DNA from 3 places in the Modestobacter sp. KNN46-3 genome. Region 2 is predicted to be linked to each of the others. Evidence: riboswitches for the same ligand, from Rfam matches in the RefSeq annotation. Region 2 holds a riboswitch; each other region holds the start of a gene.
The links. Region 2 has a riboswitch for thiamine pyrophosphate ahead of G5C62_RS05815 (alcohol dehydrogenase catalytic domain-containing protein). Riboswitches for the same ligand answer to the same signal wherever they lie in the genome.
Positions count from the first base shown of each region.

Region 1: another riboswitch for thiamine pyrophosphate. It lies ahead of G5C62_RS08030 (cytosine permease); the one in region 2 lies ahead of G5C62_RS05815 (alcohol dehydrogenase catalytic domain-containing protein).
Region 3: another riboswitch for thiamine pyrophosphate. It lies ahead of thiC (phosphomethylpyrimidine synthase ThiC); the one in region 2 lies ahead of G5C62_RS05815 (alcohol dehydrogenase catalytic domain-containing protein).

Region 1 is NZ_JAAKGN010000024.1:25,030-30,151, reverse strand. Features, by position in the region: gene G5C62_RS08050 (DUF6297 family protein) at 1-1,060, opposite strand, end outside; gene G5C62_RS08045 (ABC transporter ATP-binding protein) at 1,223-1,900, opposite strand; gene G5C62_RS08040 (TenA family protein) at 1,900-2,529, opposite strand; gene G5C62_RS08035 (TenA family transcriptional regulator) at 2,526-3,134, opposite strand; TPP riboswitch at 3,194-3,304, shown strand; gene G5C62_RS08030 (cytosine permease) at 3,295-4,638, shown strand; gene thiE (thiamine phosphate synthase) at 4,635-5,122, shown strand, end outside.
Region 2 is NZ_JAAKGN010000014.1:30,458-35,579, reverse strand. Features, by position in the region: gene G5C62_RS05835 (iron-siderophore ABC transporter substrate-binding protein) at 1-993, opposite strand, end outside; gene G5C62_RS05840 (LacI family DNA-binding transcriptional regulator) at 1-22, shown strand, start outside; gene G5C62_RS05830 (acetyl-CoA C-acetyltransferase) at 1,074-2,291, opposite strand; gene G5C62_RS05825 (SDR family oxidoreductase) at 2,418-3,203, opposite strand; gene G5C62_RS05820 (hypothetical protein) at 3,362-3,586, shown strand; TPP riboswitch at 3,591-3,700, shown strand; gene G5C62_RS05815 (alcohol dehydrogenase catalytic domain-containing protein) at 3,691-4,701, shown strand; gene G5C62_RS05810 (MFS transporter) at 4,746-5,122, shown strand, end outside.
Region 3 is NZ_JAAKGN010000001.1:66,533-71,654, forward strand. Features, by position in the region: gene G5C62_RS00350 (hypothetical protein) at 1-55, opposite strand, end outside; gene G5C62_RS00355 (ABC transporter ATP-binding protein) at 52-1,014, opposite strand; gene G5C62_RS00360 (sensor histidine kinase) at 1,213-2,484, shown strand; gene G5C62_RS00365 (response regulator transcription factor) at 2,481-3,131, shown strand; TPP riboswitch at 3,206-3,319, shown strand; gene thiC (phosphomethylpyrimidine synthase ThiC) at 3,313-5,109, shown strand.

The DNA of each region.
Region 1 (5,122 bases), on a different contig from region 2:
CCACGAGCACCGCGGCCGGCACGACGGCCCGGGCCCAGACGACCGCTGCGCCGCCCAGCGGCAGCCCGCGGTCGGCGGCCGGCGCCGCGGACGCCCGCCGGCTCGGCTCACCCAGCGACGTGGCGGCGGTCCACCAGCCGAGGACGACGGTCACCGCCACCAACGCCGGGAGCTCGGCCAGCCCCTCGGTGCGCGCGGCCAGCACCGGCAGCGCCGCCCCGACCGCCAGCTGCCCCCAGCGCCACGGGGACCGGGCCAGCACCGCCAGGTCGCCGGCGACGACCGCCTGCCAGGGGCGCCGCACCCAGCGCCAGGCCAGCGGGCGCCGGGGCCGGCGCACCGTCGTCCCCAGCGCCCGGCCGAGCTCCCGGGTGTCCAGCGAGAAGACCGACGCGGTGGCGTACTGCGCGGTCTCCCCCGAGGCACGGAGCGCACCGGCGGGCAGGTCGGCCAGCCGGCGGTCGGCCAGGGCCAGGCAGAGGACGACTGCCCCCAGCAGCGCACCGAGCAGCCCCACCGCCACCGGCGCCGGCAGCGACCAGTCCCGACCCGCGACGTCCGGCAGGGCCACCCCCAGCCCGGCGACCACGCACCCGGCGACGGCGGGGCCGACCAGGGCCAGCGCGGTCATCGACCCGGCGACCGCGGGCACCCAGCGGCCGCCACCACCGGCCTGCCGGACGACGAGCACCGCGACGGCGGTCACCGCCAGCAGTGCACCGGCCGCCAGCCCGGCGAGGACGCCGGCCGGTGTCCGGTTCCAGGCCAGCACCACCGGGACGCCGACGGCCAGCGCCGCCGCCACCGCCAGGCCGACCGCCCGGCGCAGCTCGCCGCGGAGCAGTCCGCGGCGACCCGCGGGCAGGGGCAGCCACCACACCACGGCCGCCGGCGTGGCGCTGACCGGTCCCAGCCGGGCGAAGAGCGCGGTCAGCCCGGCCGCCAGGGACAGCGCGACCGCCGCCGCGGTCAGCGAACCGGGGAGCACCGCCGCATCGGCAGCCGGGCGGGCGGCGATCTGCTCCCGGAGGCTGGAGACGGCGCCCCCGCAGAGCGCCACGAAGACCCCGGCGGAGGTGAGGCCGGACAGGGTGTCCCCGACCCGGGTCAGCCAGCTGGTGTCGGCCCGGGAGGCCGTCGCCCGGCGGGTGTACCGGCGGACGGCGGTGCCGCTCCACTCCTCCGCCGGCCGCGCCTGCAGCGGGGTCGTCGCCGCCGTGGCTCAGCCCTCCTGCAACGCCGCGACGGCGTGCTCCGGCGCGACCACCGGGCACTCGTCCTCACCGATCACCAGGGCGTGGTCGGCGAGGGTGCCGATGAACGTCGGGTCGTGGCTGGCGAACAGCACCGCGCCGCCGGCGTCCACCAGTGCCGCGAGCCGGTCGGCCAGCGCCCGGCGCATCGCGGTGTCCAGTCGGCGTTCCGGCTCGTCGAGCACCAGCAGGTCGGCCGGTCGCACCAGCGCCCCGGCCAGCGCCAGCCGCCGGCGCTGACCGGAGGAGAGCGCCGAGGGCAGCGCGCCGGCCCGGTCGGTCAGCCCGAAGGCGGCCAGCTCCGCCTCGACGACCTCCTCGGCGTCGATGACCCCGTGGGCGCGGGCGGTGAGCAGCAGGTGCTCCGCACCGGTCAGCGACGGGAAGAACGCGTCGTCGTCCAGCACCCCGGCGACCGCCCGGCGGAAGCCGGCGTCCCGCTCGTCGACCGGGCCGTCGGCGAAACGCACCGTCCCGGTCAGCGGCGGGAGCAGGCCGACCATCGTCTGCAGCACGGTGGACTTGCCCGCGCCGTTCGGGCCGACCAGCGCGATCGCCGTCCCGGGCACGACCGACACCGTCACCGGGGCGCACACCGGCTCGTCGCCGTAGCCGACCGACAGCTGCTCGGCGGCCAGCAGGGCCATCAGCCGGGCTCCGCACCACCGCGCCACGCGGCGTCGAAGAAGCCGATCTCCAGCTCCATGGCCCGGCGGTAGGCGCGCCGCACCGCGGGGGTGTCGGCCGCCGTGTCGTCCAGCAGCCCTTCCAGCGTCGCCGCCAGCTCCTCGAAGGCCGGGTCGGCGTAGGTGGTGACCCACTCGGTGTACGGGGTGGCGGGCCGGCCGGCCAGCGACTGCCCGAGGTGGGCGTACAGCCGCATGCACGGCGTCATCGCCGCACAGGTCAGCCCTGCCCCGCCCAGGGCCGCCGTGGCGAGCAGGAACTCGGTGTAGGCCAGCGTGGCCGGCAGCGGCTCGACCAGGGTCAGGTCGATGCCCCAGCGCGCCGCGTAGCCCTCGTGCAGCCGCAGCTCCTCGCGGACGCCGGCGAGCAGATCGGCGAAGACGTCCAGGGCCGCCCGGTCGGGGCTGTACGCGGCGCCGAGCGCGTAGGCGCGGGCGAAGGACTCGAGGAAGAACGCGTCCTGGGCGACATAGCCGGCGAACCGCTCGCTCGGCAGGGTCCCGTCGGCGATGCCCTGCACGAACGGGTGCGCCAGCGCGACGGCGGCGAGGTCGGCGTTCTCGGCCCGGAGCCCGGCGGCGAGGCTCATGCCGACTGCACCGACGCGTCCCCGACTGCCATGTCCCAGAAGGCCACCTCGGCGGCGACGACGTCGAGGAAGACCGCGTCCCTGCCCCCGCCGACCGCGTCGGCCGCCGCCTCGAGGCCGGCGACGTAACCGGCGAAGCCCGGCACGGTCCAGTGCTCGACGAACTCGCGGTAGGCCGGGGCCCCGGGCAGCGCGGTGGTCCAGGCGTCGAGGTACGTGCGCTCGATGGTCCACAGCGCCGTCAGCGCGACCGGCACCTCGGCGGCGTCCAGCCGCTGCAGCAGCTCGGCGTAGGCCGTGGTGGCGGGCAGCGCGGGGGCGGTGAGGACCAGGCCGCGGTCGGCCGCCTGCTCCTCGAACCAGGCCAGCTCCTCGACCAGCGCGACCAGGCCCCCGGCCAGCACCGCCTGCGCGGGCCGCGGTGCGCGGGCCAGCAGCCGGGCCTGGAAGCGCAGCAGGTCGGCGACGAAGCGCGCGTCCTGCACCAGCCAGGTGTCGAAGGCGCCGGCGGGCAGCGACCCGTCACGCACCGCGGTCAGGAACGGGTGCGCGGTGGCCCCGCGCCAGATCTCGGGATGGCGTTGCAGCAGCTCGGCGACCGGCACGGCGCGGACTCTACGAGGTGGCGTTGCACACGGTGGTTATGGTGGCCCCGTCATGGCGTCGAGCCATGTGCGGGAGCTCGGAGGACCGGGCTGAGAGGGCGGCTGACGCGCCGCCGACCGCTGGAACCTGACCGGGTAATGCCGGCGTAGGGAGCCCGTGTTGAGCACGTCCGGAACCGTCCACACCAGCGCGTCCCACGGGGACGCACCACTGACCCTGACCGAGCCGCCGGCCCGCACGCTGGGCTTCCGCGAGTCCGCGGGCCTGTGGGGCAACCTGGGCATCAGCCTGCTGCTGCCGGTGGCCGCCGTCTACGTCGTCCTGCCCGGGCAGCCGCTGTCGGTCACGCTCGGCGCGATCGTCGTCGGCGCGGTGATCGGCGCCTCGCTGCTGGGGCTGGCCGCCGCCGCCGGTGCCCGCGAGGGGGTGCCGGGGATGGTGCTGCTGCGCGGCCTCCTCGGCCGGCGGGCCTCCTACCTGCCGACCGCGCTGAACCTGGTGCAGTGCATCGGCTGGGCCACCTTCGAGATCGTGATCATCGCCGAGGCGGCGTCCCGGGTGCTGGACGCGCCACGCTGGCCGTTCGTGCTGGTCGCCGGCGTGCTGGCCACCGCGATGGCGCTGCGGCCATTGGGTGTGGTCCGGGTGCTGTCCCGGTACGCGGTGTGGGCGGCGCTGGCCGCGATCGCCTACCTGTTCGTCGAGGTGCTGTCCGAGCCGCGGGCGGCCCTGGACGGCGGCGGCGCCGCGTCGTTCTGGACGGCGACCGACATCGTGATCGCCCTGCCGATCTCCTGGTTCCCGCTCGCCGCCGACTACACCCGGCACGTGCGCAGCGGCCGGGTCGCCGGCACCAGCGCCGCCCTGGGCTACGGCCTGGCCACCGTCGCGATGTTCACCCTCGGTGTGCTGGCGCTGGCGGCCTACGGCAGCTCCGGGCTGGACGTCATCGACGCGCTGCTGGCCGTGCCGCTGGGGGCGTTGGCGGTGCTGGTGCTCATCACGGTGGAACTCGACGAGGCGTTCGCGAACGTCTACTCCACGGCCGTGTCGGCGCAGAACGTGGTGGCCCGGCTGGACCGCCGGCTGCTCGCGCTGGGCGTCGGTGCCACCGCCACCCTGCTCGCGCTGAGCTTCGACATCGTCGCCTACGAGCCGTTCCTCTTCCTGATCGGCGCGGTTTTCGTGCCGCTGATCGGCGTCTTCCTGGTCGCCTACGCGCTGAGCGCCCCCGGCCGGTGGGACACCTCGGACACCGCCCCGGCCCGGCTGGTGTACCTGCTGCCGTGGCTGGCCGGGTTCGTCGCCTACCAGCTGACCCTGCCGACCTTCTTCTCCGGCGTCGGCGCCGGCTGGACCACCTGGTGGACCGCGCGGCAGGCCGACCTGGGCATCGACCCGGCCAACGGCTGGTCGGCCTCGCTGATCAGCCTGGCCGTGGCGGCGTCCCTCACCGCGGTGATCGCGCTGCTCGGCGCCCGCCGCGGGCGGCAACGGGCATGACCTCCCCGCTGGGCCAGCTGCACGTGCTCACCGACGCCGACGGCGGACCGGCCGCGCTGGCCGCGATCGCCGCCGCGGTGGCCGCCGGTGCGCCGGTGGTGCAGGTGCGGGCGAAGGGCTGCAGCGACCGGGTGCTGCACGACTTCGCCCGGGCCGTGGTCGAGCTCTGCCGGTCCGCGGGCACGACGTGCCTGGTCAACGACCGGGTGGACGTCGCCCTCGCCGTCGGCGCCGACGGGACACACCTCGGCGCCGGCGACCTCCCGCTCGCCGCCGCCCGGCGGGTCGCCGGGCCGGGGCACCTCCTCGGCGGCACGGCGCGCGACCCGGAGCTGGCCCGGCAGCTGGTGGCCGAGGGGGCGGACTACCTGGGCGTCGGCCCGGCCTTCGCCACCACCACCAAGACGGGGCTCCCCGACCCGATCGGGGTCGCCGGGGTCGGCGCCGTGGCCGCCGCGGTGCCGGTGCCGGTGATCGCCATCGG
Region 2 (5,122 bases):
CACGAAGCCGTCCAGCAGGTAGGGCAGGCTCAGGGCGCTGGCGAACTGCAGCGCCGCGTAGTCCTCCCCCTCGATGAAGATCGACCGGCCCTCGGTCACGGTGGGGAGCCCGGACAGCACCGGGTCCCCTTCGATCCCCGCCCGCTCGGCCTCGGAACCGGACTGGAAGACCAGCACGTCGGCGTCCAGCATCCGGGCCTCCTCGCGGCTGACCGTCCCGTAGAAGTCGCTCTGCGCCGCGGCGTCCAGGGCCGGGTCGACGACCATGCCCAGGTCCAGGAAGAACCGGGTGCGGGTGTCGTCGGACGTGTGGAAGGGGTACTCCCCGCCGTACGCCGGGCCGGAGAGGGTCACCGTCTTCCCCTCCAGCTCCGGGTGCTCGGCCCGCGCCGCCGCGATCTGCTCCTCGACGTCGGCGATCAGGTCCTCCGCGCGGTCGGGCTGACCGAGCGCCTCGCCGGTGATCCGCGTCTGCTCCTGCCAGGGGGTGCCGAAGGCGATGTGCTCCTCGGGCTGCACGACCGTCGGCGCGATCGCGCTGAGCGTCTCGTACTCGTCCTCCGTCAGGCCGGCGGTGACCGCCATGATCAGGTCCGGGTCGAGCGCCGCGATCTGCTCCGGGTCGACCTCCGCCCGCGGCAGGATCTCCGGGTCGGCGTCGCCGGCCGCCTCGTCGGCCCAGGGGAAGAAGACGTCGTCCTCGGGGCCGAATGCGTAGCGGACGGCGACCGGGACGACACCGAAGGCGAGGATCGCGTCCTGCTCGGTGTAGCCGAGGGAGACCACCCGCTCGGGCTCCTCCGGGATCGTCGTCGTCCCGTAGGCGTGCTCGATGGTGACCGGGAAGGCGGCCTCGGCTGCCGAGCCGGCGGCGGCCTCGGCCGGCTGCTCGTCGGACTCCGACGAGCAGCCGGCCAGGACGGCGACCGCGAGGACGGGGAGGGCCACGGAGCTGGTGAACGTGCGTCGCGCGAGCGACCGGGAGAGCAACATGGTGTTGTTCTACCTGAGGGCAGCCTTACCTAACGAACCGGTGGTCTGCCTCGTTGCCCGATCGAGACCTGCGGCTGGGGTCAGACGACCCGCTCGAACACCGCGGCGAGCCCCTGCCCACCGCCGATGCACATCGTCTCCAGGCCGTAGCGCGCCTCGCGGCGGCGCATCTCGTGGGCGAGCGTGGCCAGGATCCGGGCGCCGGTCGCCCCCACCGGGTGCCCCAGGGAGATGCCGGACCCGTTGACGTTGACCCGGTTGCGGTCGTCCGCGCCCAGGCCCCACTCCCCCAGGCAGGCCAGCACCTGGCTGGCGAACGCCTCGTTGAGCTCGATGAGGTCCATGTCGGCCAGGGTCAGCCCGGTCTGCTCCAGCACCTTGGCCGTCGCCGGGACCGGGCCGATGCCCATGGTCTCCGGCGGCACGCCCGCCACGGCCCAGCCGGTCAGCCGCACGAAGGGCTGCCAGCCACGGCGGTCGGCCTCGGCGCGGGTGGTCACCACGCAGACGGCGGCGCCGTCGTTCTGGCCGGAGGCGTTGCCGGCCGTCACCGTCGCCTCCGGGTCGACCCGGCCCATGACCGGGCGCAGGCCGGCCAGGTCCTCCATCGTCGTGTCCGGGCGGGGGTGCTCGTCCTCGGTGACCGTGCGCGCCGGCGTCTTGCGGGTCCCGGGCACCTCGACGCCGATGATCTCGTCGGCGAACCGCCCCTCGCGGATGGCCGCGCCGGCGGCCTGCTGGGAGCGCAACGCCCAGGCGTCCTGCTCCAGTCGGTCGACCGAGTACTCACGACGGACGTTCTCCGCGGTCTCCAGCATGCCGCCGGGCACGGGGTGGTGGAGGCCACCGGCGGTCTCCCGGGCCCGCGCCAGCCGGTCGTGCAGCATGACGCCGTCGCCCTTGGCCCCGCTGCGCAGCCCCAGTGCGTAGTGCTCGACGTTGCTCATCGACTCCACCCCACCGGCGACGACGACCTTGCCGGCGCCGGCCGCCACCTGCATCGCGGCGTAGATGACGGCCTGCAGGCCGGATCCGCAGCGCCGGTCGATCTGCAGGCCGGGGACCTGCACGCCCAGGCCGGCGTCCAGGGCGGCGATCCGGCCGATCGCCGGGTTCTCACCGCTGGGGCTGCAGTTGCCGAGGATGACGTCGTCGACCTCGCCCTCCCCCAGCCCGGTCCGCTCCACCAGGCCCCGCAGCGCGGTGGCGGCGAGCTCGTTGGCGGACAGACCGGCGAAGACCCCGCCGAAGCGACCGACGGGAGTGCGGACCGGGGAACAGATGACGACGTCGTCCATGCCCCGACTCTGCCAGCTCTGCCCCGGCTCGGTGCAGCGGAGCCGACCACTCACCGGAAGCCGGCGTCGCCCGGGACGCCGACGACGCCCCTGCCCGCGGACCGGGAGGGGCGTCGTCGGAGCGGGTCAGTCGCGCGGCTTCGCCATCGCCTCGTGCGCGGAGCTCTTGAGCGAGTCGGGGAGCACCTTGTTGGCCGCGCCCTGCACCTTGGTCCTCAGCGAGGCGGCGAGCACCTTCTCCTCCCCGGCCATCAGCGCCTCGAAGCCCTGCGCGGCGACCTCCGCCGGGTCGTCCTTGGGGCCCTGGCCGATGGCGGTGTCCTCCAGGTCGGCCCGGGCGAAGAACTCGGTGTCCGTGGGGCCGGGCATCAGCGCGGTGATCGTGACGGCGGAGTCCTTGAGCTCCTGCTGCACGGCCTCGGTCAGCGACTGGACGAAGGACTTCGAGGCGTTGTAGACCGGCTGGTACGCGCCGGGCATGGTCGCCGCGATCGAGGAGGTCACCAGCACCCGGCCCGCGTTGCGACCGGTCATCTGCACGAGGACCAGCTTCAGCAGCGCGGCGGTGGAGACCACGTTGAGCTGCATGACCTCCAGGTCGTCGGCCCAGTCGGTGTCGACGAACGCACCGCCACGGCCGACACCGGCGTTGAGCGCGGCGGCGTCCAGCGGGCGGCCGAGGCCCTGCACCCGGGTCCACAGCTGTTCGATCCCGCCGGGGGTGCGCAGGTCGGCCTGGACGGCGGTCACCTCGGCGCCCTCGGCGCGCAGCTTCGCGGCCGCCGTGTCGATCGTCGGGTCCTCGGCGTCGATCACCAGGTCGAAGCCGTGCTGGGCGAACTGCTTGGCGAGCTCGAACCCGATCCCGCTGGAGGCGCCGGTGACGAGGGCGAGGGGCTTGGTGTCGGTCATGCACCTCGCCCTACCCGCCCCCCGGGCCGGGTGCACCCACCGCGACCTCCTTTCCGGCCGCGGGGGCTGGTGGCCGCACCCGGGGTCAGGGGGTGCGGCCGGACCGACCCTCGCACCCCCTGCTGACGGTTTCCTGTGCGTCGGCTCAGACTCGGCCCATGACCGAGGACGCAGGGCCGGCCGGGGACGCCGGCGTGATCTGTTCGGCGAAGGGCTGCCGGGAGCCGGCGACCGTCGTCCTGGTGTGGAACAACCCGAAGGTGCACACCCCCGACCGGGAGAAGACCTGGACGGCGTGCGAGGCGCACCGCGAGCAGCTCTCCCACCACCTGGCGATCCGGTCGTTCCTGCGCCGGGTCGAGCCGGTCGCCCCGCTGCGGTAGCTTCAGCGGCGCACACGGGAGCCCGGGCGCGGGCTGAGAAGGCGGACGACCACCGCCGACCGTCCACACCTGATCCGGTTCATGCCGGCGGAGGGAGCTGCTCGATGCTCGCTGCCCGTTTCCACGCACCTGGCCGACCCCTGGCCCTGGACGACGTCCCGGTGCCCGAACCCGCCCCCGACGAGGTGCGGGTGCGGGTGCGCGCGGCCGGGGTCTGCGGCACCGAACTGCACTTCACCGACGGCCTGTACGCGCCGTCCCGGACGCCGATGACGCTGGGCCACGAGGCCGCGGGCACGGTCGACGCGGTCGGGTCGGCCGTCACCGGCTGGGCCGAGGGCGACCGGGTCGCCGTCTACTACTACCTCTTCTGCGGCAGCTGCCGCTGGTGCCTGCGCGGTCGGCAGAACCTGTGCCTCACCCCGCGCGGGGTGCTGGCCTTCGCCGCGGACGGCGCCTTCGCCGAGCAGCTGGTGGTGCCGGCGCACTGCCTGGTCCGGCTGCCCGACGAACTGCCGTTCGAGGCTGCCGCACCGCTGTGCTGCGCGGGCACGACCGCGGTGCACGCGCTCACCGAGGCCGCGGTCGAGCCCGGTGACGTGGTCGTCGTGCTCGGCGCGGGCGGGGTCGGGCTGGCCGCGGTGCAGGAGGCCCGACGACGCGGCGGCGTGGTCGTGGCCGTCAGCCGGGACGACGCCCGCCGGTCGGCTGCCCGGTCCGCCGGAGCGGTGGCCGCGGTCTCCCCCGCCGAACTCGCCGGCACCGTGGCCCGGCTGTCCGGCGGGCAGGGCGCCGACGTCGTCGTGGAGCTCGCCGGGGTGACGGCGACCCTCGAGCTGGCGACGGCGGTGCTCGGTCGCCGCGGGCGGCTGGTGCTGGTCGGGTACAGCGCCGACGCACTGACGGTGAGCCCGCTGGGGATGGTGGTCGCCGAGCAGCGGGTCATCGCCAGCGTGGGCAACACGCTGGCCGAGCTGGAGCAGGCGGTGGCGCTGGCCGCGGCCGGGCAGCTGGCGCCGCCGGTGGCGGGCACGCTGCCGCTGACCCAGGTGAACGAGGCGCTGGACCGGCTGCGCAGGGGGGACGTCGCAGGGCGGCTCGTGCTCACCCCCTGACGCCCCGCAGCGGTGTCCCGGGCCGCGTGTGAGGATCGGCGCTCGTGCGACATCGCAGCAAGGACGCCCCCCTCCCCCGCGAGGTCGGCGTCCTGGCGATCGTCGCCTTCGTCGTCGCCCTCGGCTTCGGCATCGTCGCCCCGGCGATCCCGCTGTTCGTCCGCGACTACGGGGTCGGCACCACCGCCGTCGGGTTCGCCGTCAGCGCGTTCGCCTTCTTCCGGTTCGTCTCCGCCTTCGCCGGGGGCTCCCTCGTCGAGCGGATCGGCGAGCGCGCCGTGCTCGCCGCCGGGCTGGCGATCGTCGCGGTCGCCACCGCCGCGGCCGCCCTGGCCGGCAACTTCCCGCTCTTCGTCGCCCTGCGCGCGGCCGGCGGGATCGGCAGCGCGATGTTCACCGTGGCCGCCCTCTCGCTGCTGCT
Region 3 (5,122 bases), on a different contig from region 2:
CCGGTTCGGTGGTCGCCGTCCCCGTCGTCGGGACGGCGAGCTCCGCCGCGCTCATCGCTGCACCAGCCCGGCCGGCTCGGGCGCGACGGCGACCCGGTACTGGACGCTGTCGCCGGTGAGGTCGAGGTAGACCTGCTCCAGCGAGGAGTGCTCCTCGGCCAGTCGGTGCACCGCGACACCGGTCTCCAGGGCGACGTCGCCGACGGTCTCCGCCGTCGTGCCCTCGACCAGCAGGTCGCCGTCCTCGGTGGGGTGCACCTGCAGCCGTCGGCGGCGCAGGGCGCCGACCAGGGCGTCGGGCGACGGGGTCCGCACCCGGACCTGCCGCTGCGCACCCTGCCCGCGCATGACCTCCTGCATCGACGCGTCGGCGATCAGCCGGCCGCGGCCGATGATCACCAGGTGGTCGGCGGTCTGCTCCATCTCGCTCATCAGGTGGCTGGACAGCAGCACCGTCCGCCCCTCGTCGGCCAGCCCGCGCACCAGCCGGCGGATCCACCGGACCCCGTCCAGGTCGAGGCCGTTCATCGGCTCGTCGAACAGCAGGACGGCGGGGTCACCGAGCAGCGCGGTCGCGATGCCGAGCCGCTGGCGCATGCCCAGGGAGTAGCCGCGCACCCGCCGCCGGGCCGCGGGGCCGAGCCCCACCTGGTCGACGACGTCGTCCACCCGGCGCAGCGGGATGCCGTGCGTGCGGGCGGCGACCCGCAGGTGGTCGCGCCCGCTGCGCCCGGGGTGGACGGCGCCCGCGTCGAGCAGGGCACCGGCCGTCCGGAGCGGCTCGGCCAGCGTGGCGAAGGGCCGGCCGGCCACCAGGGCGGAGCCGGCGGTGGGCCGGTCGAGGCCGAGGACCATGCGCATCGTGGTCGACTTGCCCGCGCCGTTCGGACCGAGGAAGCCGGTCACCTTGCCCGGCTGGACGTCGAAGGTCAGGTCGTCGACGGCCCGGACGGTGCTGGTCCCACGCACGGACGCGGTGCCGTACTCCTTGGTGAGGCCGCGCACCTGGATCATGGTCGCGGCCCGTCGGGGGCGTGACGGCGTCGCCGCCACGGGAGGGGTGCAGTCATGACACGGAGCGTGTCGGGCCCATCGGCCCGGGCGGATCACCCCACGGTGCCGAGCAGCGTCCCCCACGTGGGGGAGGCGAACGGGGCGCGCACAGGGGAGCCGCCGGGCGCGACGATCCGCCACGATCGATCGGTGCCCCCGATGACCTCCTCACGCTCGGCGACCGAGCTCGCCGCCCGGCTGCGGATGGTGCTGGCCGCCGCCCGCCCGGGCTGGCGAGGCCGGGCCCTCTACGCGCTGGCGAGCCTGCCCCTCGGCGCGCTGTACCTGGTGCTGTACGCCGGGCTGGTCGGCTCGGTGGTGGCCGTGGTCTACGGCGTCGGCGTGCTGCTCGTCCTGCTGGTGCTCGCAGTGACCCGCTCCCTGGCCGAGATGGAGCGCCGGCTGGCCCGCAGGCTGCTCGGTGTCGACGTCCCGGCCGGTGAGCGGGTCCGCGACCGGCGCGGCGTCGTCCGCCGGCTGCGGCGGCTGGTCTTCGCGGCCGACACCTGGCGGGCCCTGGGCTGGCTCGGGGCCCGCGTGCTCCTCGGCCTCGCCGCGTCCACCACCCTGCTGTTCGGCGGCGCCGTCTTCGTCGCCCTCGGCTGGGAGATCGAGTGGAACCCGCTCAACGCGCTCCCGCTGCTGGCGCTCATGGTCCTCGACGTCGTCCTCGTCCTGGCCGGGCTCGACCTGCTGGTGCGGTTGTCCGCGTCCGTGGCGCCGCGGCTGCTCGGCACCGCGCCCGAACAGCGGATCGCCGCGCTGCAGCAGAGCACCCGGCGGCTGGCCGACCGGAACAGGCTGGCCCGCGACCTGCACGACACCATCGGTCATGCGCTGACCGCCAGCCTGCTGCAGGCCACCGCCGCCCGCCGCACCCTGACGCCCGTCGGCGAGCGGCCGCTGCAGGCCGACTTCGCGCGCCAGGCGCTGGGGCACATCGAGACGAACACCCGGACCGCGCTCGCGGAGCTCGACCGGGTGCTCACCGTGCTCCGTGCCGAGGACGGCGGCCGTGACCCCGCCCCGTTCGCCGCGCCGTCGCTGGACGACCTCGAGGACCTGCTTGCCGGACTCCGCGACGGCGGCCTGCCCGTCGAGCTCGTGGTGGGCGGCGACGTCGACGACGTGCCCGCCGGTGTCCAGGAGCTGGCCTACCGGGTGGTCCAGGAGGGGACGACGAACGTGCTGCGGCACGCGGGCACCCCGCGGACGGTCGCCGAGGTCGTCCGCAGCGGGGACACCCTCGTCGTCCGCGTGTGCAACGAACCGGTCTCCCAGCACGACGGCCGCCCGGGCCCCGGCGGCGGCCGCGGGTTGGCCGGCCTACGGGAGCGGGCGACCGCCGTCGGCGGCACGCTCACCGCCGGACGGACGCCGGCCGGCGGGTTCGACCTGTGTGTCACCCTGCCGCTGTCGGGTGCGGCGTGACCGCCCTGCGGCTGCTGCTCGTGGACGACGACGTGCTCGTCCGCTCCGGGCTGCGGGTGATCCTGGAGAGCGAGCCCGACCTGGCCGTCGTGGGCGATGCCGGCACCGGCCGGGAGGCGCTGGCCGTCGCGGCCGACACCGATCCGGACGTCGTCCTCATGGACGTCCGGATGCCCGACATGGACGGCATCGCGGCGACCGCGGAGCTGGTCGCCCGTGACCCGCAGCGCCCCCGCGTGCTGGTCCTGACCACGTTCGAGGACGACGACTACCTGTTCCGTTCGCTGCAGGCCGGGGCGAGCGGCTTCGCGCTGAAGCGGTCGGAGCCGGACTCGCTCGTCGACGCCATCCGGGTCGTCGCCCGGGGGACGACCCTGGTGCTCCCGGACCTGACCCGGCGGCTCATCGCCTCGCACGCGCCCTCCCGCGCCCGAGGGCCGGCCGCACTGCCGGAGCTGACCGGCCGCGAGGCCGACGTGCTGCGGCTGGTGGCGGGCGGGCTGTCCAACGCCGAGATCGCCACCGAGCTGTTCCTCAGCCGCGAGACGGTGAAGACGCACGTCAGCAGCGTGCTGCTCAAGCTCCGTGCGCGGGACCGCACTCAGGCGGTCATCGCTGCCTACGAGAGCGGCTTCATGACCGGCTGATCGCCCCCCGTCGTCCGATCCCCGACCGCGCCGGGTCAGGGCTGGGCAGGAGCACCCGCTTGGGCCTAGGGTCCGTGTCGACCCGCGGGAGCCTCGCGTACCGAGGCTGAGAGGGCGGCAGGACCGGCCGCTGACCGTTCGCACCTGATCCGGTTAACACCGGCGTAGGGAGGAACCCCTGATGACGGACGTCCAGCACCGGCCACAGACCGAGGGCACCGAGTTCCCCGGCTCCCGCAAGACCCACCTGCAGGGCAGCCGCCCGGACCTGCGGGTCCCGATGCGCGAGGTGCAGCTGTCCACCGGCGACAGCGTGGTGCTCTACGACACCTCGGGCCCGTACACCGACCCGGCGGTGCACACCGACATCCGGGCCGGGCTGCCCCGGCACCGGGAGGACTGGATCACCGAGCGCGCCGACACGGAGAGCTACGAGGGCCGCGCGGTGCAGCCGGTGGACAACGGGCGCCGCCCGGGTGACACCCGGGACCTGGACAGCGTCTTCGCTGCCGCCCACCGTCCCCGCCGCGGCCTGCCGGGGACGACGGTCACCCAGCTCGCCTACGCCCGCCGCGGCCAGGTCACCCCCGAGATGGAGTTCGTGGCGCTGCGGGAGGGGGTCTCCGTCGAGCACGTCCGCAGCGAGATCGCCCGCGGCCGCGCGGTGCTGCCGGCCAACGTGAACCACCCGGAGTCCGAGCCGATGGCGATCGGCCGCAACCTGCTCGTCAAGATCAACGCCAACATCGGCAACAGTGCGGTCGCCTCCTCCATCGAGGAGGAGGTGGACAAGATGACCTGGGCCACCCGCTGGGGCGCCGACACCGTCATGGACCTCTCGACCGGCCGCAACATCCACACCACCCGGGAGTGGATCATCCGCAACAGCGCCGTCCCGATCGGCACCGTGCCCATCTACCAGGCGCTGGAGAAGGTGAACGGCAAGGCCGAGGACCTGTCCTGGGAGGCCTACCGGGACACGCTCGTGGAGCAGTTCGAACAGGGCGTCGACTACGTCACCGTGCACGCCGGGGTGCTGCTGCGCTACGTCCCGCTGGCGGCGAACCGGAAGACCGGCATCGTGTCCCGCGGCGGCTCGATCATGGCGGCCTGGTGCCTGGCCCACCACCAGGAGAACTTCCTCTACACGCACTTCCGCGAGATGTGCGAACTGATGGCCGCCTACGACGTCACCTTCTCCCTCGGCGACGGCCTCCGCCCCGGGTGCATCGCCGACGCCAACGACGAGGCCCAGTTCAGCGAGCTGCGCACGTTGGGTGAGCTGACCCGGATCGCCTGGGAACACGATGTCCAGGTGATGGTCGAGGGTCCGGGGCACGTGCCGATGAACAAGATCAAGGAGAACATGGACCTCCAGTTGGAGGTCTGCGACGAGGCGCCGTTCTACACCCTGGGCCCGCTGACCACCGACATCGCGCCGGGCTACGACCACATCACCAGCGCCATCGGCGCGGCGATGATCGGCTGGTACGGCACCGCGATGCTCTGCTACGTCACCCCCAAGGAGCACCTGGGGCTGCCGGACCGGGACGACGTCAAGGACGGCGTCATCACCTACAAGATTGCCGCCCACGCCGCGGACCTGGCCAAGGGGCACCCCGGGGCGCAGGCCTGGGACGACGCACTGTCCGACGCGCGGTTCGAGTTCCGCTGGACCGACCAGTTCAACCTCTCCCTTGACCCGACGACGGCCCGCGACTTCCACGACGAGACGCTGCCGGCCGGTGCGGCCAAGACCGCGCACTTCTGCTCGATGTGCGGCCCGCACTTCTGCTCCATGCGGATCAGCCAGGACGTGCGGGCCTACGCCGCGGCCAAGGGCGTCGCCGCGGACGAGGCGCTCCAGCTGGGGATGGCGGAGAAGTCCGCCGAGTTTATGGACGAAGGCGCCCGGGTCTACCTCCCCGTCGTCGACCTGTCGGAGGCCGTCACCTCGACCACACCCACGGACGACTGACGCGGCCGCCCGC